2 regions of the Providencia sp. PROV003 genome follow, and region 1 is predicted to be linked to the other one. Evidence: predicted binding sites of a transcription regulator. Region 1 holds the regulator's gene; the other holds the start of a gene.
The links. The regulator LexA, encoded in region 1, represses DNA repair genes until DNA is damaged. The targets are predictions, from matches to a motif close to TNCTGTATGTACATACAGNA.

Region 1 (6,160 bases):
GTAGTTTGTGCCGTTACCTCGGGTATTGCTTCTTTCTTTTCTTCTGAAAATTCATCAGCTTGGCTAACACTTTCAATGGTTAAACGAATTTCTGGGGACATTAACCGCACAAGGACTGCATACAGTTTCTTGGCGTTAGTGGTAAAAATATCGTTTTCATTATTATCGATATAGCCTTCTTCTCTAAGCGTTTCAACGAGAGTTGAAAACACTGCTTTATCAAAGAACTCAGGGGCGTTAATACCGTGCAGCACAGAAAGGCGTTGAGCAAGGATGCGGCTTTCTTTTTCCAACGTATTACGGCTGATTTCAGGGCTGGCATTGAGTAATGACAGCGTGATTGCGTAGCGCTGTAGTGTTTCACGGACACCTGCTGCTAAGAGCTGTAATGGACGAATACGGCGTGGGTTCAACACTACCATATCGTCGTCTCTTAAGCAGATAAGCTTTTGATTATTCAGTTCATCAATTAGAGTATCTACCGTTTCACGCAGCTGTTCATCGTTATAACGCATAAACAATTCTGCTTTTAGGAACGGGTAGATTTGGCTCACTTGATAGTAAATTTCTTGACGGCTGATGCGTTCATGATGCAGCACAATACTGGTTATTAATGACGGTAGTACCAGTAAGTGATGGATATTGTTACGGTAGTAGGTCATTAAAACGGCATTTTCGCGAGGAAGAATAATAATATCCCCCATGCTGTCTTTTTCTACCTCGAATTTATCCATCTGCAATGCATGTTCGAGCAGTTGTTCCGGCGTTTTATTAGGCGTTGTCGCATCAGGCGTATACGGCACATTACGTAATAATTGCAGGTAACATTCCACTTGCTCAATGAGTTGTTCACGTGTTAATGAACGTTGGCGTGAGGCCAGTAAAGCCGTTGCACATAAATTTATCGCGTTAGCGGCGGCAGCATTATTGATATTTACCATAATGTTATCCGCTAACGAGCTAACTGTTGGGTTTAGCCACGATGGGCGCTGTGGCTCAATTGGATCAATTGAGTCACGCCAATCTGGGACACGCTGGTTCAGATAATGAGAAAGAGAAATTGGCTGACCAAAGTTCACATACCCTTGACCTAAGTTACGCAGTTTGCGCAACCCGCGGATCATGGAAAATAAACCTTCTTTCTCTTTTTCTGCCCCGCGCAGTTCTTTTGCGTAGGTCCCTACCTCCATTACGTGTTCATAGCCAATATAGATAGGCACAATAGTAATAGGGCGTGAGTCGCCACGTAGCATGGCTTGCAGCGTCATTGATAGTGTCCCGGTTTTGGGCTGCAATAAACGGCCTGTTCGGGAGCGCCCACCTTCAACGAAATACTCGATAGAGTAACCACGAGCAAACAGTTCACTTAAATATTCACGGAAAACCGTGGAATACAATTTGTTGCCTTTAAAAGTACGGCGGATAAAAAATGCGCCAAGACGGCGAAAAATCGGACCGGCAGGCCAGAAGTTTAGGTTAATACCAGCAGCAATGTGCGGTGGAACGAGACCTTGATGGTAAAGAACATAGGAGAGCAGTAAGTAGTCCATGTGACTTCGGTGGGAGGGCACATACACAATTTCATGACCATCTTGCGCTAATTGGCGAACGCGCTCAGCATGCTGCACGTTAATACCTTGATAGAGGCGGTTCCATGTCCAACTGAGCACACGGTCAGTTAAACGCACGGCTTCATAGGAGAAGTTCGCAGCAATTTCTTCCATCATATTCACTGCGTTTTGCTGCGCTTTTTTCAATGGAATTTTTTTACTGCGTGCTTCGTCTTCGACGGCTTTTTCAATTGCTTTTGAGGTCAGAAGCTTATTGAATAGTTCATAGCGGGCCGGCAGTTTCGGGCCAACCGCAGCAAGGCGCTGGCGTGAATAGTGAATACGGGCGACACGTGCCAGTTTATTGGCAATAATGGTGTCAGTACCGTGGTCCTGAGCCATTTTCCCAATAGAAACGGGTGGCGATAGGCGAACAAAACTGTCACGACCTAACCACAGGATAGCAAAAAACTTTTGCACCCCATTTAATAGTTTCAGTGGTGGTGCAGGGGTATGCCCTTCACGACCAGGAGAGCGCCCGAACATTACAGACGCGGGTAACATTTGAATATCTAGATTAGGGTTGTTTTTGTGCAAATCTAAATAAGCATGGAATGTTTTGACGGAATCTTTACGCGGGTCCGGTGAATAATAGCGAAATACGCGAGGGCCATCATCGATAAACACATAAGCAGGGAGCTTAGTGCCATTGATGTCGTTATCAACCAAAGGGTCAGGTAAACCGATAGCCAAGCATTGATGCCGTAGCGTTAGGAGGTCGGACTTAGAGTGGTAAGGCAATACATACAGTGTTGGCCTGTTAGTATCAAGCTGCAACTCTGCAATGGGGTCCGATGGAATTAGTTTACTTTTTACCAATAATTTAAGTGGTAAATTCAACGTGTTGTAATATATTTTACGCCATAGTGACATAAATGATTATAGCCTCTTGTTAACAATGCTGCGCAATCATACCAGAAATCTACTGGCAGATCTGTTACTGACAATTCACTTTGACCGTAAAAATCGATTATTGTTTGTATTTTTTAAGGAATAAATATGGCAAGTCAAACTAAGGGCTTTACCCGTGTAATTAAAGCCGCGGGATATTCCCTTAAAGGGCTAAAAGCCGCTTGGGTAAACGAAGCGGCTTTTCGTCAAGAATCTGTTGCAGCAGTAATTGCGATTATTATCGCCTTTTTCTTAGATATCAGTTATATAGATAGAATACTGCTAATTAGTTCAGTGGTGCTGGTGGCGATTGTTGAGCTATTAAATAGTGCCGTAGAAGCTGTTGTTGACCGTATTGGTAGTGAATACCATGAGCTTTCAGGCCGCGCGAAAGATATAGGCTCTGCCGCAGTGTTTGTCAGTATTGGTTTAGCACTTTTTATTTGGGCTCTGGTTTTATGGCAACGTTATTTTGCCAGCTAGTTAATAAAAACAGTTTAAAGTCGAAAAAGAAGTCAATCGATAACAAATGCCTAAATTCAGCAATTTAACTGTTCCAAATCTTCATTTACCTGTATATACTCACAGTCTGACTGTATAAACAAACAGGGGAACGGAATGAAAGCACTGACGGCTCGACAACAGCAGGTTTATGATCTGGTGCGTGATCACATTTCGCAGACGGGTATGCCTCCTACACGTGCTGAAATAGCAGCAAGCCTGGGTTTTCGTTCGCCTAATGCGGCAGAAGAACATTTAAAAGCCTTGGCTCGCAAGGGTGTAATTGAAATTGTTTCTGGGGCATCACGGGGTATCCGCTTGCTTCTTGAAGAAGAAGCTGATGATCAAGGGCTACCTTTGATTGGGCGTGTTGCCGCTGGCGAACCTTTATTAGCGCAAGAACATATCGAAAGTCACTATCAAGTTGATCCAGAACTCTTCAAACCTCACGCAGATTTTCTATTACGTGTGAATGGTATGTCGATGAAAGACATCGGTATTATGGATGGTGACCTACTAGCGGTTCATAAAACACAAAATGCACACAATGGCCAAGTGATTGTTGCGCGTATTGATGATGAAGTGACTGTTAAACGCTTTAAACAGCAAGGTAATCGTGTTGAGTTAATTGCTGAAAATCCTGAATTTGCACCAATTATTGTCGATTTACGCGAACAAAGCTTCACAATTGAAGGTTTAGCGGTTGGCGTGATCCGCAATAGTGATTGGTATTAATTCTTAAATTATCAGGTTGGTAAGCGGTAAGTTGACGCTGCTTGTTTGATAATTCAATGATTGCTGGCAGATTTCAAATTGATGTGTAGAGATCTGCCTGCTTTACTTGTTCCTTTTCTTTTGTCTCTTTTCTTTGCATCTCATCGAATATTCTTTTCTTATATAAGCAACACCGTTAACTCTACCACTTCTATTTATTACTTTTTCTTTGTAGTAATAGGCTGTTGATGGTCATGGTGGCAATGTGCGTGATCTTGGCAGCTATCAATCTCATCACAGTTTTTACATAAGCCATGGTTTTCAACCACAGTATGACGCAAACGGAACTGGTTGGTTTCCGCTAGGCTGATAATAGCGGCTTCAATGGTTGTGCAATCACTTTCAGTTACGCTACCGCAGTGGTCACAAATTAACATCACTGAAATATGGCTAGGGTTATCAAAGTGGTGACAAACGACATAACTGTTGGTTGACTCTATTTTATGAATAAAGCCTTGTTCCATTAAAAACTCAAGCCCACGGTAAACGGTAGGGGGCTTTGCTTGTGGTTCAACTTCACGTAATAAGTCTAATAAATCGTAGGCACTGATAGCACCGTGTTGTTGCGCGATAAGGCGTAATACAGTTTCTCTCTGTGGAGTCAATCTAACGCCTCTTGACTGGCAAATGCGTTCTGCCATTACCAGTATCTTATCTTCATTCATTTTTTTCATTTTACTGACCCCAACTTCGAAAACAAAGTATCAACTATGGTAACAAGTTTATCATAGTTTTCTGACTGAAATAGCTTGAAAAGAAAAAGTGAAAGGATGAAGACAGCTATCTAGCTAAGCTTTGTTAGATAAAAAAATGAAAAATAAAATTTATAACTCATGAAGGAGATAAAGAAGATATTTTTATATACAGCATTATCAATATATAAATAACAAAAATTAAACATTTAATTTTTAAAAGGGTAACTAGTCTAAAACAATTCTTTGAAACTAAGTGTTACCTTTTGATATAAATTTTAATTAAGATTTATCTTATCTGAAATTTTATTTTTCCTATAAATGAGTGATAAAATTTTTTTTCCTTGGATTTTGTTCAATTAAGTTACTATTTATAGATTAAATATATTAATTTCCTCTGCTGTATAGTTTTATATTTTAGTGGCTAATTTTGTTTATTTTGAAATATTTTGAAAATCTTATAAATAGAAAGTGAAGATTTTATATAAATTTTCCTAAATGACATATTTGATTCATATATAAATGAGTTGTTTTGGTTTTTTATTTTATATTTAAGTGAATATAGGGTTATTATTCTATATAAACTCACCTCAAGTGTGATTTTTGACAATATATATTGAGATTGTAGAATTGACATCAGAAAGAATTGAAGCGTATGTATAAATATTCATTTAGTTTTCTACGTCAATTTTTAAAAGTTACAGCGAAAATTGAGTTGTTAATTAAAAAGCAAGAAAACTAGTGTAATGGATTTACGTTTTTAAAAAAGATGATAAATGAGAAGGACCTTATTTATATATAACCCTCTAATCTGAAAGAAGTTTATAAAGCTGGAGTGCTGAAAAACTTTACTGATAAGCGCAAATTATCAATAAAAATCAGAAAGAGGAAAATCCTTCCTACTTATTTAAGGAAATGTTTATGAAATTGAATAAATTAGCATTAACTCTAGCTATTGGTTTTGGGATTGGTTTCTCTGGAGCTGCATTAGCTGAAGATCCTGTCGTTCCAGCAAAAACAGTAGAAAGCTCACAAGGTGAAATCCGTTTCACTGGTTTCATTAACGATGTTCCATGTTCAATTGATGCAAATAACCTAAAACAACTAGTTGAGTTTGGTGAAATCGCATTACATGAACTGACATCAAACCAATATCGTTCAGACAGCAAAGATTTCGATATCGTATTGAAAAATTGTTCAACTGAAACTTACAAAAACGCAAAAATCACGTTTACTGGTCCAACAATCTCTGGATTCCAAGGCTTTACAGGTGAATTACTTGGTTTAGGCGGAAAAGTTAAAAACGCAGGTATCGTAATTACTAACGGTGCAGACAAAGTTGTTGAATTTGGTAAAGCATTCCCAGGTACTGGTGACGGTTATGCGTTAAATGCAGGAGATGGCAAAGAAACAACTCTACATTTTGCAGCATATGTTAAAGGTAATGAAGATGCTAACGCTAAAGCAACAACGGGTAGTTTCAATACTGTTGCTAACTTCAAAATCGTATATCAATAAGACTTATTTGAGTTAGATAAATAGAAACATGTGGCGTATGGAAGGCCATATGTTTCTATACCTTTTTACTTTGTTTGATAGGCGCATAATTAAATGAAAAGCATAAGACTCAATTTAATTACAAAATTAATGCTTTTAATATTAACGCCGATGTTTGTATTTTCCGAAGAGGCT
Region 2 (6,160 bases), 1.9 Mb from region 1:
GACTGTCAGTTCAGTTAGGTCAGCAGGTTTAGGAAATAAAGTCAGCATTTTGCTATGGTGCCAATGTAATAACAAACCATAAGCAGGCGCCCAGTGACGCTGGTAAAACGGCTCGCAATGAGCAAGTAAGTTTACTGGCGTTAAAAAGCTGCATAGCCACTTGCGGACATCTTCACGTTGAGCAATTTCTGAACGCTGATCCATCAGCAAGAAATAGCACCCCTCCTCCATGCGACTTTCCAATGAATCATTGTGATGTGTATCGCCATCCATTTTTAATGTGGTACACACCATTTGCTCTGATAGCTCAGGAACCACCCATATAGTCACTTCATCAAGTAGCGCTCGATAGCCAAAATAGCGGTCAAAAGCCGAAATAGTCAGTTTTTGTGGCAAGTTTTTTTCAACTTGGTAAGGGCCTGTACCGATAGGGCAACGACTAAAATTTTCTATACTTTCCCATTCTTTAGGTAGAATAGCGGCATGATGGCTACCTAATAACCAAGGCAACTGTTTATCGGGCTTGCTGAGGGTGATATCAATGACATAAGGCTGGGGAGACGACACAGATTGAATATGAGAAAAAAGCGGCCAGCAGCTTTTTAAGCGTAATAGTGACGAAATGATATCATCTACCACCATTTCTCTTCCATGGTGAAAGTAAATTGCGGGGCGTAGATAAAAGCGCCATCGAGTATCACTAATGCTCTGCCAGTGATGTGCTAAGCCATCTTCGACTTCCCCTTTTTCCTCATTTATATGGGTTAACCCATTAAAAATTTGGCTCATTAAGTGAATTTCTGAGCGACGCATTGGTGCACCAGGTAAAAGCGCCGGAAAATCACGATAATAGATAATGCGTAGTAAGTTTTTACCTTGCCGATAACTGCGCTCTAATTCAGATAGTACCATTTGACGAATAGTTTCTTTATCACCGACAAGAGCCACCAGCTTTTCTATACTTTCCTCTTTTAGTAATTGCTCAGCCTGCGCCTGCTGTAACTCTAAGCCATTTACATGGAAGATTAACGTAGAGCGTTTACCTCGGCCTGATTCTGCTCGCCAACTAAGCCAACCATTAGATTGCATATTATTAAGTAGTGTACGAACGTGACGTCTAGAGCAAAACAAGGTATCTGCAATATTTTGCAGAGTAGTTTCACTATCTTGCCCCTGAAAGTGTTGCCAAAGGCGGATGAATTGGTTTTGTAAGCGTGAATTAGACATAAAAGAGGAACTCCGGCAAAAAATGCATCAATTTTAATTTTCTAAAACCAAGCGATAATAGTTAGCAGTAAGTAGCTCGTTTGGTTTGCATATTGCTGACCAACTCCCCCATTTAGAGTAATGGTGTTTTATCACCAAGCCGGTTCGCCGGCTTTTTTTTGCCCTGTTTTTTCAGGCTTCACTCACTCTTCCAACCAGATACTTGTGTTCGCCCCCAAGCTACCTTCCCTCGTCGTCTCGCTATGGCGCAAACTATTTAGAGGTTAGCTATTTGCGTATTATTTATTATCGATATAGTCACAATTCTACACTTCACTTAAATAATTATACCGTAAGAAACTCACTGGCAAGTAGTCTTTAAAAAGTAAATCATTCATAGTTATAAACAGCCAAAGCCAATAATATGGATGTTATTCACTTTTTCTGTGGATATCTATGTTAACAACCCTATGGTAATCAGGGTATATCCCCAGCGCCTTTTTTTATCAAAAAAAAACAGAAACTAATAAACATTGGTAAATCAATCAAATAAAATCAAAAACACCACTTTATCCACTGGTTAATTTTTTAACTAAATCGCTTAGGAGTCTAACTGAACAAAGATCAAACAACGAGGTATTTATCCACAACATATGCGCTTAACTCACTCGTTTTTTGTGATAAACTTCAAAAAAAACGTTTCGTCAAGCCTGTAAATGCACACAGTGCTCCCTATTTTTAACAGTTATCCAGAAATCCTGTGGATAACCTAGTGCATGATCCTGTGATTATCTTGGGAGGAACTTTAATAACCTCTAAAATCGTTTTTAATATACGTAAATAACTAATGATATTATCATATATTTCATATAGTTAAAATTTATAGCTATAAAGTGTTATACTCACCTCATTCAGCAATTTATTTTTGTTCGTTTTTTACACACTAATACCCAAATCATGATGCCATTTATACCACCGCAACCACCTGAAAACGAAGCAACCCTTATGAATAGGGCTCAAGCACTCGCGGGCTATACACTGGGTCAGCTCGCTCAAATAGCCAATATCCCAATCCCCCCTAATCTTAAACGAGACAAAGGTTGGGTTGGGATGTTATTGGAGTATTTTTTAGGTGCCAGCGCAGGTAGCAAAGCAGAACAAGATTTCGCTCATATTGGTATTGAATTAAAAACCATCCCAATTGACCGCCACGGCGTTCCATTAGAAACCACCTTCGTTTCTGTAGCACCATTAACGGGCAACAGTGGTTTAACATGGGAAAATAGCCATGTACGCCGTAAGCTATCGCGAATTTTATGGTTCCCAATCGAGGGAGAAAGACAAATCCCTCTTGCCCAACGGCGCGTCGCTAACCCCTTAATTTGGAGCCCTTCTCCTTTTGAAGAACAATTGCTACGGCAAGATTGGGAGGAGTTAATGGACCTCATCGTGTTAGGTAAAGTAGAAACCATTACGGCACGGCATGGCCAAGTACTACAAATTCGCCCCAAAGCAGCAAATAATAAAGCACTAACTGAAGCGATTGGTGAATTTGGTCAACCAATCATGACATTACCACGTGGTTTTTACCTTAAGAAAGATTTCACTGCGCCTTTATTAGCGCGGCATTTTAATCTTGCTTAACAACCCCCATCGCCTGTACCAAAGCAGACGATAAACAATTATCACTGTTTATTTATTTGATTTAGAAGGTACAAAGATGTTTGAGTGGATATTGGACCCTAATGCGTGGATGGCACTGGCTACACTAACAATATTAGAAATTGTATTAGGCATAGATAATATTATTTTCCTCAGTATTGTCGTCAGCAAGCTCCCTGCCCACCAACAAAATAGTGCAAGGCGCACTGGGCTGATAGCAGCAATGGTAATGCGTCTTGCGTTACTTGCCTCAATAGCTTGGTTATCACGACTCACCACACCACTTTTTAGCATTGCTGAGCATATGGTATCTGCCCGCGATTTAATCTTGTGTGCAGGAGGCATTTTTCTCATTTGGAAAGCTAGCCAAGAGATTTTCGACACTATTGAAGGGGAAGATGAAAATAGTTTTGCCAGTAAGCGCATTAGCTCATTTTGGGGGGCTATCGTACAAATTGCTTTGTTAGATATTATTTTTAGTCTAGATTCTGTGATCACGGCCGTTGGGCTGTCAGATCACTTATTCATCATGATGGCGGCGGTAATTATTGCAGTATTAATTATGATGGTTGCCGCCAAACCTATTGGGGAGTTTGTTGACCGGTATCCGTCAGTGAAAATTTTAGCCTTATCCTTTTTAATATTAGTCGGTTTTACGCTGATACTCGAAAGCGTCCAAGTCCATGTATCAAAAGGCTATATTTACTTTGCTATGTTCTTTTCAATGGCAGTACAGGTACTTAATATTTTACGCAGTAAAAAATGGAAAACAAAACATCCCCCCCATTAACTTGATGTTCCAAGCGCTTGCTTTGCTGCCAAGATAGCCCCCTCAACGGCTTTCTTGGCCTGAGGGCTATTTTTCCAACAACTTGAGCCTGTTAATGCGGCTCCTGAAATTAAAATTTCATCATAAGAAGCTTCACTTAATTGAGCTAATGAGCTAAACCCCATTTGCTCTAAGCGGCTTATCACCATGGGACCAACCCCTTTAACAGCCAATAAAATTTGCTTTTCTGACTCGGAAAATGCCATATCACCCTCTTTATACTAATTACCCAATAATTATTTAAGCTAATATTTTGCAATTTACCTCTTTAATACTTTAAAATCGCAATTATAACAATGCCAGTTTGAATAATTATTAACTGACCTATCTTATCACCCAGCCCAAACTTGCTTTATCTTAGGAATTCATATGTATAACGTTCCAGTGACCAATCTACATCAACATACGATGACGTTAGCCGATGGTCGTCAATTGTGTTGGTTTGAATCAGGCCCCAAAACAGGTTTCCCCGTGATTTTTTGTACTGGAGCAGGTATGAGTGGCACATTGGGCTTTGGGTTAGATTTACTGCAACAATTAAATATTCGCTTAATTGTTCCTGAACGCGCAGGGCTTGGGGGCTCCACCTTCCAAACAAAAAAATCATTAAAAAGTTTTGCTATGGATATCCAAGCGCTTTTAAATGAGCAATCTATTGATACCTTTTCTGTAATTGGCTTTTCCCAAGGTGCGGTCTTTGCGATGGCCATTGCCTATTATTGCCAGCCAAATTCACTGTCTATTGTTTCTGGGCAAGACCAATTTGAATACCCAGATACTCGCGCAAAATTAACGGCCGATGTTGTGAATATGCAGGAACAAGCGCTTAATACGCCTGATAATTTATCCGATTGGCTACTTAAGAATGTAACAGGAGAGTGGCTATTAGCTTTTATCCTCAATTGCAGTGCAGAAATAGACCAACAACTGTACAATGAAGAACAATTTCTTGCAGCCTATACAAGTTGTATTCAGCGCGCTTTTACTCAAGGTAACCAAGGATATGTACAAGACTTATTAATCACCTTGCAAGAATGGGGCTTTACCCCTGAAAATATTCAATGTCCTACCTCCTTATGGTACGGCGAGTTGGATATGAGCACAGTACATTCCCCTGATTTTGGTGAAGTGTTGGCCAGCCGTTTTTTAAACTGCAACCGCTACTTATATCCTCAAGAAGGCGGTTCATTGCTTTGGACACAAGCAGACGCTATTTTAACTAATATTAAGAAGCAAGCCGCTTAATGAAAAAAGCCGCGCTGAATAAATCAACGCGGCTATCAGTTCAATTTTGATATCACATATGTGAATTAGCGATAAACAATCCCGCCATCAGTCAAAATTGATTGCCCTGTAATATAATCAGAGTCATCGCTGGCTAAGAATGCCACTAAACCTGCTACATCATCAGGGGTTTGAGCACGACCCAGTGCGATACCCTCAACATATTTTTTGTAGGTTTCGCCTTTTGGTGCCCCAGTGATTTCTGCAAAGCGTTCGTCAATCTCAACCCACATATCTGTACCCACAATACCTGGGCAATATGCATTCACCGTAATACCTGAACTTGCATATTCTTTTGCCGCCGTTTGAGTTAACGCACGAACCGCAAATTTAGTTGCTGAGTACACACCTAACATAGCGAAACCATCGTGGCCTGCAATCGAGGAAGCATTGATGATTTTACCTTTATGCTTACGCTCTTTGAATTTCTCGCTAGCCGCTTGGATGCCCCACATAGTGCCATCTACGTTAATTTTGAAGATTAAATCCATATCTTCTTGGCGAACATCAGCGATTGGCTTAACTTGAGCAATCCCTGCATTGTTGATCATTACATCGAAACCACCTAACTCAGCTTCTGCATGAGCTACCGCAGCAAATACTTGGTCACGTTGACTGATATCTGCGGCAAATGTTGTCACTTTACGACCTAAGGCTGCAATTTCTTTTGCAACATCTTCAAGTTTATCTTTTTTCAAATCCACCAGTGCGATATTGGCACCTTCTTTTGCTAAGCGTAATGCAATACCGCGACCAATTCCTTGTGCCGCACCAGTAACTAAAATGACTTTATTATTTAACGCCATACTGTTCTCCTACTGAATAATAGTCAAAATGACTAGTCCACCATTAACAATAAGTTAGCAATAATAACAATAAGTTACAAAGTAAAGATTTTCTTCTGTCATTCTCTATTTGTTAGATATATTTAACTATTAACTTGATAAATACTTTTGATTTTCCAAAGAAAAAGGGATAAATAATGAAATTCAAAGATGATTGTTAATAAAAATCATTATCAATATAATAAACAAAAAATGCGATTTCTTGTATTATGTTTAATTAATACACAATTAATTGAAATTTAAAATCGAATTGGGGCTCATACGTTTCAATTATTCTCTCAGTTCCACCCTGGCGTTTCCCTATATACCGATTAATGTTAACGATTTCAGTAAC

Region 2: mutH (DNA mismatch repair endonuclease MutH) is a predicted target of LexA. The motif match lies at 1,915-1,934, and genes of this name have one in related genera.

Annotation. Positions count from the first base shown of each region.
Region 1 covers NZ_CP096369.1:246,986-253,145, reverse strand. Annotated here, with positions in the region: gene plsB (glycerol-3-phosphate 1-O-acyltransferase PlsB) at 1-2,483, opposite strand, end outside; gene M1F14_RS01040 (diacylglycerol kinase) at 2,610-2,984, shown strand; gene lexA (transcriptional repressor LexA) at 3,120-3,737, shown strand; gene zur (zinc uptake transcriptional repressor Zur) at 3,935-4,450, opposite strand; gene M1F14_RS01025 (fimbrial protein) at 5,390-5,986, shown strand; gene M1F14_RS01020 (fimbria/pilus outer membrane usher protein) at 6,080-6,160, shown strand, end outside.
Region 2 covers NZ_CP096369.1:2,135,127-2,141,286, reverse strand. Annotated here, with positions in the region: gene sgrR (HTH-type transcriptional regulator SgrR) at 1-1,227, opposite strand, end outside; gene mutH (DNA mismatch repair endonuclease MutH) at 2,167-2,850, shown strand; gene M1F14_RS09680 (TerC family protein) at 2,927-3,658, shown strand; gene M1F14_RS09675 (Pathogenicity locus) at 3,655-3,903, opposite strand; gene M1F14_RS09670 (alpha/beta fold hydrolase) at 4,067-4,942, shown strand; gene M1F14_RS09665 (acetoin reductase) at 5,008-5,787, opposite strand; gene M1F14_RS09660 (SDR family oxidoreductase) at 6,141-6,160, shown strand, end outside.